Regions from separate parts of the Thermochromatium tepidum ATCC 43061 genome, predicted to be linked through region 2. Evidence: predicted binding sites of a transcription regulator. Region 2 holds the regulator's gene; the other holds the start of a gene.

Region 1 (4,047 bases), 1.1 Mb from region 2:
ATGCATTGCAGCACCTCGGGCGTCTCGATGAGGCCATCGAGACCTATCATCAGGCCCTGACGCTCAAGCCCGATGATGCCGCCATCTATAGCAAGATCCTCTTTACCCTGAACTATCATCCGGATCTGCCGGCAGAACAGATCTTCAGCGTCTATCAGGAGTTCGATCGGCGTTTTGGTGAGCCGTATCGCGCACGCTGGCGCCCGCCCACCAATACCCCTGACCCCGAGCGACGCCTGCGTATTGGCTATGTCTCGCCCGACTTTGGATTCCATTCGATTGGTTATTTTTTAGAGCCGCTACTGGAAAATCATGATCGCAATCAATTTGAACTCACGGCTTACGCTCAACGCATTGGTTCAGATACACAGACCCTGCGTTATCGTCGCCTGGTCGATCGCTGGGTACCGACGTCGCGACTGAGCGATGACGAATTGGCCGAGCGCATCCGTGCCGATGGCATCGATATCCTGGTCGATCTGGCCGGACACACCGCCGGCAATCGCCTGGGCGTCTTTGCCCGCCGCCCGGCCCCGGTGTCGGTCTCCTGGATGGGCTATGGCTATACCACCGGACTGAGCGCGATCGATTATTTCCTCACCGATCCGGTCATGGTGCCCCCAGACGCCGATCATCTGTTTGCCGAACGGCCCTGGCGGCTGGATCCGCCCGCCCTCGCCTATCGCCCCCACCCCGGCATGGGTGAGGTCGGGCCGCTGCCGGCGCGGCGGGATGGTCAGGTCACCTTTGGCACCCTGACCCGCGGCATCCGCATCAATCCGCGCGTGATCGGCGTCTGGTCCGAGATCCTAAAAAGACTCCCCGGGGCACGCCTCGTCGTCGACAGCAAATCCTTTGCCCATGAGGCCGAACAGGCACGGCTGGCCGAGCGTTTCGCCGCGCACGGCATCGAACGCGGACGTCTGGAGATCGGCTATCACAGCCCACCCTGGGACGTATTGCGCCGCATCGACATCGGACTGGATTGCTTTCCGCACAACTCGGGCACCACCCTGGTCGAGTCACTCTATCTGGGCGTGCCCTTCATCACCCTGGCCGCGCGTCCCAGCGTCGGTCGCATCGGCAGCTCCATCCTCTGCGGCCTAGGACACCCCGAATGGATTGCCCAATCGGAGTCCGAATACATCGACAAGGCCGTGGCCTTGGCCGGCGACCTCGAACGACTGGCCACCATCCGCGCCAACTTGCGCCCCGAGTTCGAGGCCAGCCCCTGGCGCGACGAGGTCGGCTTTGCCCGGCGCGTCGAACAGGCCTATCGACAAATGTGGCGTCAGTGGTGCGAGGCACAAAGGCCGCGCCCTTGTATTTTGGGAGGCGAGCAGTGAGGATTGCGGAACCTAAATCCCTGCCGTCTCTGAAAGCGAGGGCCCTTGCCATGACCCAACGCCGCTGGCCGACCCAACTGGCTGCCTACCCTTATGCCCAACCGCTGCTGATCGGCTGGCAGATCGCCGATCGCGAGCGCGATGTCTATTGGAACGACTATGAGCAGGCACTCGACGCCTATCTGGCCACACAGGACCAGGACCTGACGGATGAGGAGCGTCAACGCTGGCTCGCGCTCAGTCGCGAGGGGTTTCAGTCCCTGGCCGCCAGAGGCGACCGCCATATCGGCACCAGTCTGGCCTTGATCCGCATCCACTCCGAGCTCGGCGAGCCGCAGGCGGTGATCCAGGCCATCGAGCAGATGCTCGAGATCATGCCCTGGATGGCCGAACCCCTCCCCGATGCACTGGAGCTCCATGTCAATCGCCCCTTCTTGGCCCCACTCGCCCGCTTCGAGCAGGTCCAGATCTTGGAGGGCGAACTGGGCAACTGGATCCAGTCGGGCATCCAGGCCGCCCTGGAGGCTGCCGATCGCGCGGCCTAGGCGCGGTTGAAGATGCCTGTTGTGACCGAACACCCTCTTGCCTTCGAATCACCTCCGAACGTCCGCCACGGAAGCAGGAGGTGTGATCGGCATCACACTCGGGGCGGCAGCCCGGCTCAAGCTTTGGCCACTCTGGCCGATACCCCAGTTGGATCGAAGCGATTACACCTCGGTGCGCGCGGGTGTTCAGCCGTCAGCCGAGGGTCAACACCGACAGGAGAGCAACCATGCCAATGGTCATCAACACCAACGTGATGTCGCTGAATGCCCAGCGTAACCTCACCAAGACCCAGGGCGCCTTGGGCCAATCCATGGAACGCCTGAGTAGCGGTCTGCGCATCAACTCGGCCAAGGACGACGCCGCCGGTTCGGCGATCGCCAGCCGCCTGACCTCGCAGATCCGGGGCTTTGACCAATCGGTACGCAATGCCAACGACGGTATCTCGTTGGTACAGACCGCCGAGGGTGCACTGAGCGAATCCTCCAACATCCTGCAGCGCATGCGCGAGCTGGCGGTGCAATCGGCCAACGGCACCTTCACCTCCGGCAACCGCGCCTCGCTCAACGCCGAATCCCAGCAGCTCATCAAAGAACTCAATCGCATCGCCGAAACCACCAACTTCAATGGGCTCAATCTGCTCGATGGCTCGGCGAGCGAGGTCAAGCTGCACGTCGGCGCCGACGCCAATCAGACCATCTCGGTCAACATCGGCAAGCTCGATGCCGCCAATCTAGGGATCGAAAAGACCGCCGGCGTCGGCTCCTTTACCCGCACCGCCACCGGGTCAAACGCCGCCACCGCCGTTGGCAACCTCACCCAGCTCGGCACCGGTGACCTGGTGATCAACGGCATCGCGATCCAGGGCGCCGATGCCTCGGCCGACACCGCCTCCTCGCATGCCAAGGCCGCCAGTGCCATCTCCACGGCAGCGGCGATCAACGCCAAGAGCGCCCAGACCGGCGTCACTGCCGTCGTAGGTGAGACACGGCTGGGCGGGGCGGCCATGACCGCCTCGGCGACCAGTGGCTCCATCGCGATCAATGGGGTCTCGATCACCCTGCAGACGACGGATGATGACGCCACCACCCGCGAGGCGGTGGTGCGTGCCATCAATCTGGAGTCGGAGCGCACCGGGGTCACGGCGGTCGATACCGGCACCATCGAGGGCGGCATCACCCTGGTCGCCAAGGACGGGCGCAATATCGTGCTGGAGAACACGAGCAACCTGACCGCTGCCAGCACCGGTCTGCAATTGACGGCGGGCGCTAGCGCGGCCACGATCGCCGCCGGGACCGTCACCCTGGTGTCTGCGGGCGGCAAGGAGATCAACATCACCTCGGGCGCGACCGGCCGAGCGAGCGACGCCGGATTCGTGGAAGGCAAGTACAGCGGCACCACCGTCCAGGTCGCTTCGCACCTCAACGACTCGACCACGGCCATGGCCGCGGGCAATGTCTTCGTCAATGGCGTCTCGGTGGGGCCATCCTATGCCACCGATGATACCGCCTCATCACAAGGCAAGGAGTATAGCGCCATCGCCAAGGCGGCGGCCTTCAACGCCGTGGCCGACCAGACCGGGGTGCGGGCGGTCGTCAATCAGAACATCGCCAAGAACACGGCAGCCCAGACCGCCAGTGCCGGCCAGGACGTGTCTGGTAGCATCAATGGGGTTGCCATCACGGCCTTTAGCACTTCGGGTGACACGAGTGCCGACCGTCAGGCACTGCTGCGTGCCGTCAATGCCATCTCGGATCAGACCGGGGTGCGCGCGGTCGATACCGGTGAAGATGGGTCAGCGTCCGGCGGCGGGGTGCAGCTCATCGCCGATGATGGACGCAACATCATCGTCAATCTTTCCAATAGCCAGTATGCGGGCTTCCAAACCGGCGCCCAGACCTTCGTCGGCGAGTTCACCCTGGTCTCGGACAAGGAGATCGTCATCAGCCGTGGCAAGAATGGCGATATGACCAACGCTGGGTTGCTGGTGGGCGAGTACGGCGGTGGCGAGGATGGCATGGCGATCTCCAATGTCGATATCTCCACCGTGGAGGGTGCCAACAAGGCGATCGTGGCCATCGACAACGCCCTGGAGCGCATCAACAACGTCCGCTCCGACCTGGGCGCGGTCAACAACCGGCTTGACTTCACCATCAAC
Region 2 (4,047 bases):
CTGAGCGGCTCGTCGAGTGTGGATTCGACGACACGCTCGTGCGTTCGCTCGTCGGCGGCATCCAGGAGGAGCAGACGCCCGAGGAGGCCTGGGGCCGTCTGCGCGCACGACTTTCAGCCTCGATCGCAAGTGTGTCGCCCAATGTACTGGAGCACGGCGGCGTGCTGGCGCTCGTTGGTCCAACAGGCGCGGGCAAGACCACAACCCTGTGTCGGCTCGCCCTACGTCGCATCCGGCGTCTGGGTGCAGACTCAGTGACACTGGTCACGCTCGACCGTCAGCGCATCGGCGCACACAGGCAGCTCCAGGTCTTTGGCCAGATGGCCGGCGTGCCTGTCATGCTACTGGAGAGCGAACGCGATCTCATCGGTCTGGCCGGTCGCTGCGCCAGCGGTCATCTCATTCTGGTCGACACCGCCGGGCGTTCGGCGCGCGACGCGGCCGAGCACAAGCCCTTTGCCCAGATTCGTCACCTGGTCGAGGTCGAGACCTGGCTGGTGATCCCGGCGACCCATCAGGCCAGTGTGCTGCGTCAGGTGCTTCGGGCCTTTCAAGGCTGCGAGCCCTCGGCCTTGGTGCTGACCAAGATCGACGAGGCCGAACGGTTCGGCGAGATCCTCTCAGTGCTGCTGGAACAGCAGCTGGGTCTGGTCTTCCAGAGCGACGGACAGCGCATCGAGGAAGACTTCCATCCGGCCGACACGGCGCATCTGACGCGCCTAGCGCTGGGCGAGCCGAGTCCACGACTCCAGCCAGCGGTGCAGATGGCCGCGGCATCCGCACCCGCCGGGATCGAGGCTCACTGGTTTGCGCCGCGCGACGAGTCCGAGCCTCCTTCCAGACCCTCAGCGTCCAAGACCCCAGCCGCACGGACGCTCGGTCCCCAGTGCGTCACGACACGCGACAGCCTCGTGTTGGAGTCCGTAGTCCCCTTCAGGAAATCCATGCATGCAGCCTACTAGGAACCGGCCTTTTCAGAGTATCGCCATCTCCAGCGGCAAGGGTGGTGTCGGCAAGACCAATGTCGCGGTCAATCTGTCCGTGGCCCTGGCCCGGCTGGGACGCAACGTCATGCTCTTTGACGCCGATCTGGGTCTGGCCAATGCCGACCTGATGTTAGGATTACGCCCGACCAAGACCCTGCACGACCTGGTCGCCGGGCGCGTCGAGCGCCTGGAGGATGTCCTGATCCAGGGTCCGGACGGCTTGCTGCTGGTACCCTCGGCCTCGGGGATCGCGTCCATGGCCAACCTGAGCCCGGCAGAACATCTAGGGTTGATCCGCGCCTTCAGCAGCTACGATAAACCCCTCGACATCCTGGTCGTCGACACCGCCGCTGGTGTCCATGACTCGGTCACGAGTTTCTGCAAGGCCGTGCAGCAGGTGTTCGTGGTGGTCTGTGACGAACCGGCCTCCTTGACAGACGCCTATGCGCTGATCAAGGTTCTCCATCAGGAGCACGGGGTGCGTCGTTTTCGGATCATCTGCAATATGCTGCGCGACAGCGAGTCTGGCCAGCGTTTGATGCGCAAACTCTCGTCTGTCTGCGCCAACTATTTGCCGGACGTGGTGCTGGAGCCGGCCGCCATGATCCCTGTGGACGACAAGCTGCGTCTGGCGGTGCAGAGACGTCAGCCGGTGGTCAGCCTCTATCCGGGCAGTCCGTCCGGTCGCGTCTTCAGCGATCTAGCGCGCCGGATCGATGCAGGGCGCGTTGGGGTGACCGATGTCGGTGGCATTGGCTTCTTTGTTGAGCGTCTATTGCAACAAGGCGTCTGATGATCCGGAGTCGCTCTCGGACTGGATATGCGAGCGCCGGTGAGGAGACGGCGCGGCTGGTGTCCGAGCATGTCGACTTGGTGCGGCGCATCGCGCATCATTTGATGGCGCGTCTGCCGGCCTCGGTTCAGGTCGAGGACCTGATACAGTCCGGCATGGTTGGTCTGATCGAGGCCGCGCGCCAGTTCCAGTCGGGGCAGGGCGCGAACTTCGCCACCTATGCCGGTATCCGGATCCGGGGGGCCATGATCGACGAGTTGAGACGCGCCGACTGGACCCCGCGCTCTGTGCATCGCAACAGCCGGCGCATCGCCGAGGCGATTCGCCAGATCGAGGCGCGTGAGGGGCGCTCAGCCAATGATCGCGAGATCGCCGAGGCACTGGGTGTCACACTCGACGACTATCATGGCATGTTGCAGGATAGTGCCAGTTGCCAGATCCTGGGGTTGGAGGATCTGTTCGGCGATGACGCCGACAGCGACCGCCTGCTGCCGGGTGGGGGCGCCACGCCGACCGAACAGCTGGAGCGTGAGGAGTTCGCGGCTGCCCTGGCCGAGGCGCTGGCTGACTTGCCGGAACGCGAGCGTTTGGTACTCGCGCTCTATTATGACGAAGAACTCAATCTGCGCGAGATCGGCGCTATCCTCGACGTCACCGAATCGCGCGTGAGCCAGATTCGCAGTCAGGCCCTGCATCGTCTGCGGGGCCGTTTGAGCGACTGGATCCAAGTAGGGCGACCGGACGCCTGAATTCTCAAACCAACACAGATTCCATGTGGAGCATGGCATGGACAAAGGCATGAAAATCCTCATCGTGGACGATTTCTCCACCATGAGACGCATCATCAAGAACCTGTTGCGCGATCTGGGTTTCAACAACACGGCAGAGGCCGACGATGGCAGCACCGCCTTGCCGATGCTCAAGGGGGGTGGCTTTGATTTTCTGATCACCGACTGGAACATGCCCAACATGGAAGGCATCGCGCTGCTCAAGGCCGTGCGCGCCGATCCCATGCTCAAGTCGCTGCCCGTGCTCATGGTCACGGCTGAGGCCAAGCGCGACCAGATCGTCGAGGCCGCCCAGGCCGGTGTCAACGGTTATATCGTCAAACCCTTTACAGCTGAGACCCTGAAGGAAAAGATCGACAAGATCTTCGAACGCATCGAGGCACAGGGATGAGTCGATGGATACCGATGAAGAACGCTTGAATCTCCATTTGGATCTGGCGCGGCAACTGGTCGAGTGCCTGGAGAAGGGGCAGCGCTCGGAGGCCGATGACATCATCCGGCAGCTGCGTCTGCCCTACGAGCGCGAGCTCTTCGAGGAGCTCGGCAAGCTTACGCGCGAACTCCACGAGGCCCTCAAAAGCTTCCGTGGTGACGCGCGTCTGATCGAACTGAGCCGCGACGAGATCCCGGACGCCAAGGAGCGCCTGAACTACGTCGTCTCCATGACTGAACAGGCGACTCATCGCACACTCAATGCGCTTGACGAGTCCATGCCCATCGCCGAATCGCTCCACGGGCGTTCGGGGGTTTTACGCGAACAGTGGAACCGATTTCGCCATCGCGAGCTGTCGGTCGACGAGTTCCGCGAGCTGGCCCGCGAGCTCGATGACTTCCTGATCCAGACGGGTCAGGAGACCGAGCGGCTCAAGTCGCTGATGTCCGAGATCCTGATGGCGCAGGACTACCAGGATCTCACGGGGCAGATCATCCGTCGCGTCATCCGGTTGGTGCAGGAGGTCGAGGAGAATCTGGTCGGACTCATCCGGCTGTCAAGCGCGCGCATGGATCTGCCCAGGGTGGACAAGGCCGTCGTCGCAGAAGGGGGTGACTCGATGGACTCGCGCGGCCATGGTCCGATCGTGCCCAATACCCAGGACATGGTCGCCGATGTTGTCAGCAGCCAGGACGACGTGGATGCCTTGCTCTCCAGCCTGGGTTTCTAGCCCACCGAACCCTAGAGTGATCTCACATGGCCATAGATCCGAACGATGAAATCCTCCAGGACTTTCTGGTCGAGGCCGGTGAACTGCTGGAGGCGCTCAACGAGCAACTGATCGAACTGGAGCAAAATCCCGACGATCGCGACCTGCTCAATGCAGTCTTTCGCAGTTTCCATACTATCAAGGGTGGTGCGGGCTTCCTCAATCTCAACGCACTGGTCGTGGTCTGTCATCATGCCGAGGACGTCTTTAATCTGTTGCGCAACGGCGAACGCCGGATCGATCCGGCCCTCATGGATGCGGTCCTGCGCGTGCTCGAC

What was found. The regulator FliA, encoded in region 2, starts transcription of late flagellar genes. The targets are predictions, from matches to a motif close to GCTAAAGTTNNNNNNNNNNCNGCCGATA.
Region 1: E6P07_RS05840 (flagellin N-terminal helical domain-containing protein) is a predicted target of FliA. The motif match lies at 2,006-2,033, and genes of this name have one in related genera.

The regions. Positions count from the first base shown of each region.
Region 1 covers NZ_CP039268.1:1,271,404-1,275,450, reverse strand. The annotation lists gene E6P07_RS05850 (O-linked N-acetylglucosamine transferase family protein) at 1-1,346, shown strand, start outside; gene E6P07_RS05845 (hypothetical protein) at 1,397-1,891, shown strand; gene E6P07_RS05840 (flagellin N-terminal helical domain-containing protein) at 2,119-4,047, shown strand, end outside.
Region 2 covers NZ_CP039268.1:2,416,772-2,420,818, reverse strand. The annotation lists gene flhF (flagellar biosynthesis GTPase FlhF) at 1-962, shown strand, start outside; gene E6P07_RS11150 (MinD/ParA family protein) at 949-1,779, shown strand; gene E6P07_RS11145 (RNA polymerase sigma factor FliA) at 1,779-2,528, shown strand; gene cheY (chemotaxis response regulator CheY) at 2,578-2,958, shown strand; gene E6P07_RS11135 (protein phosphatase CheZ) at 2,963-3,730, shown strand; gene E6P07_RS11130 (chemotaxis protein CheA) at 3,757-4,047, shown strand, end outside.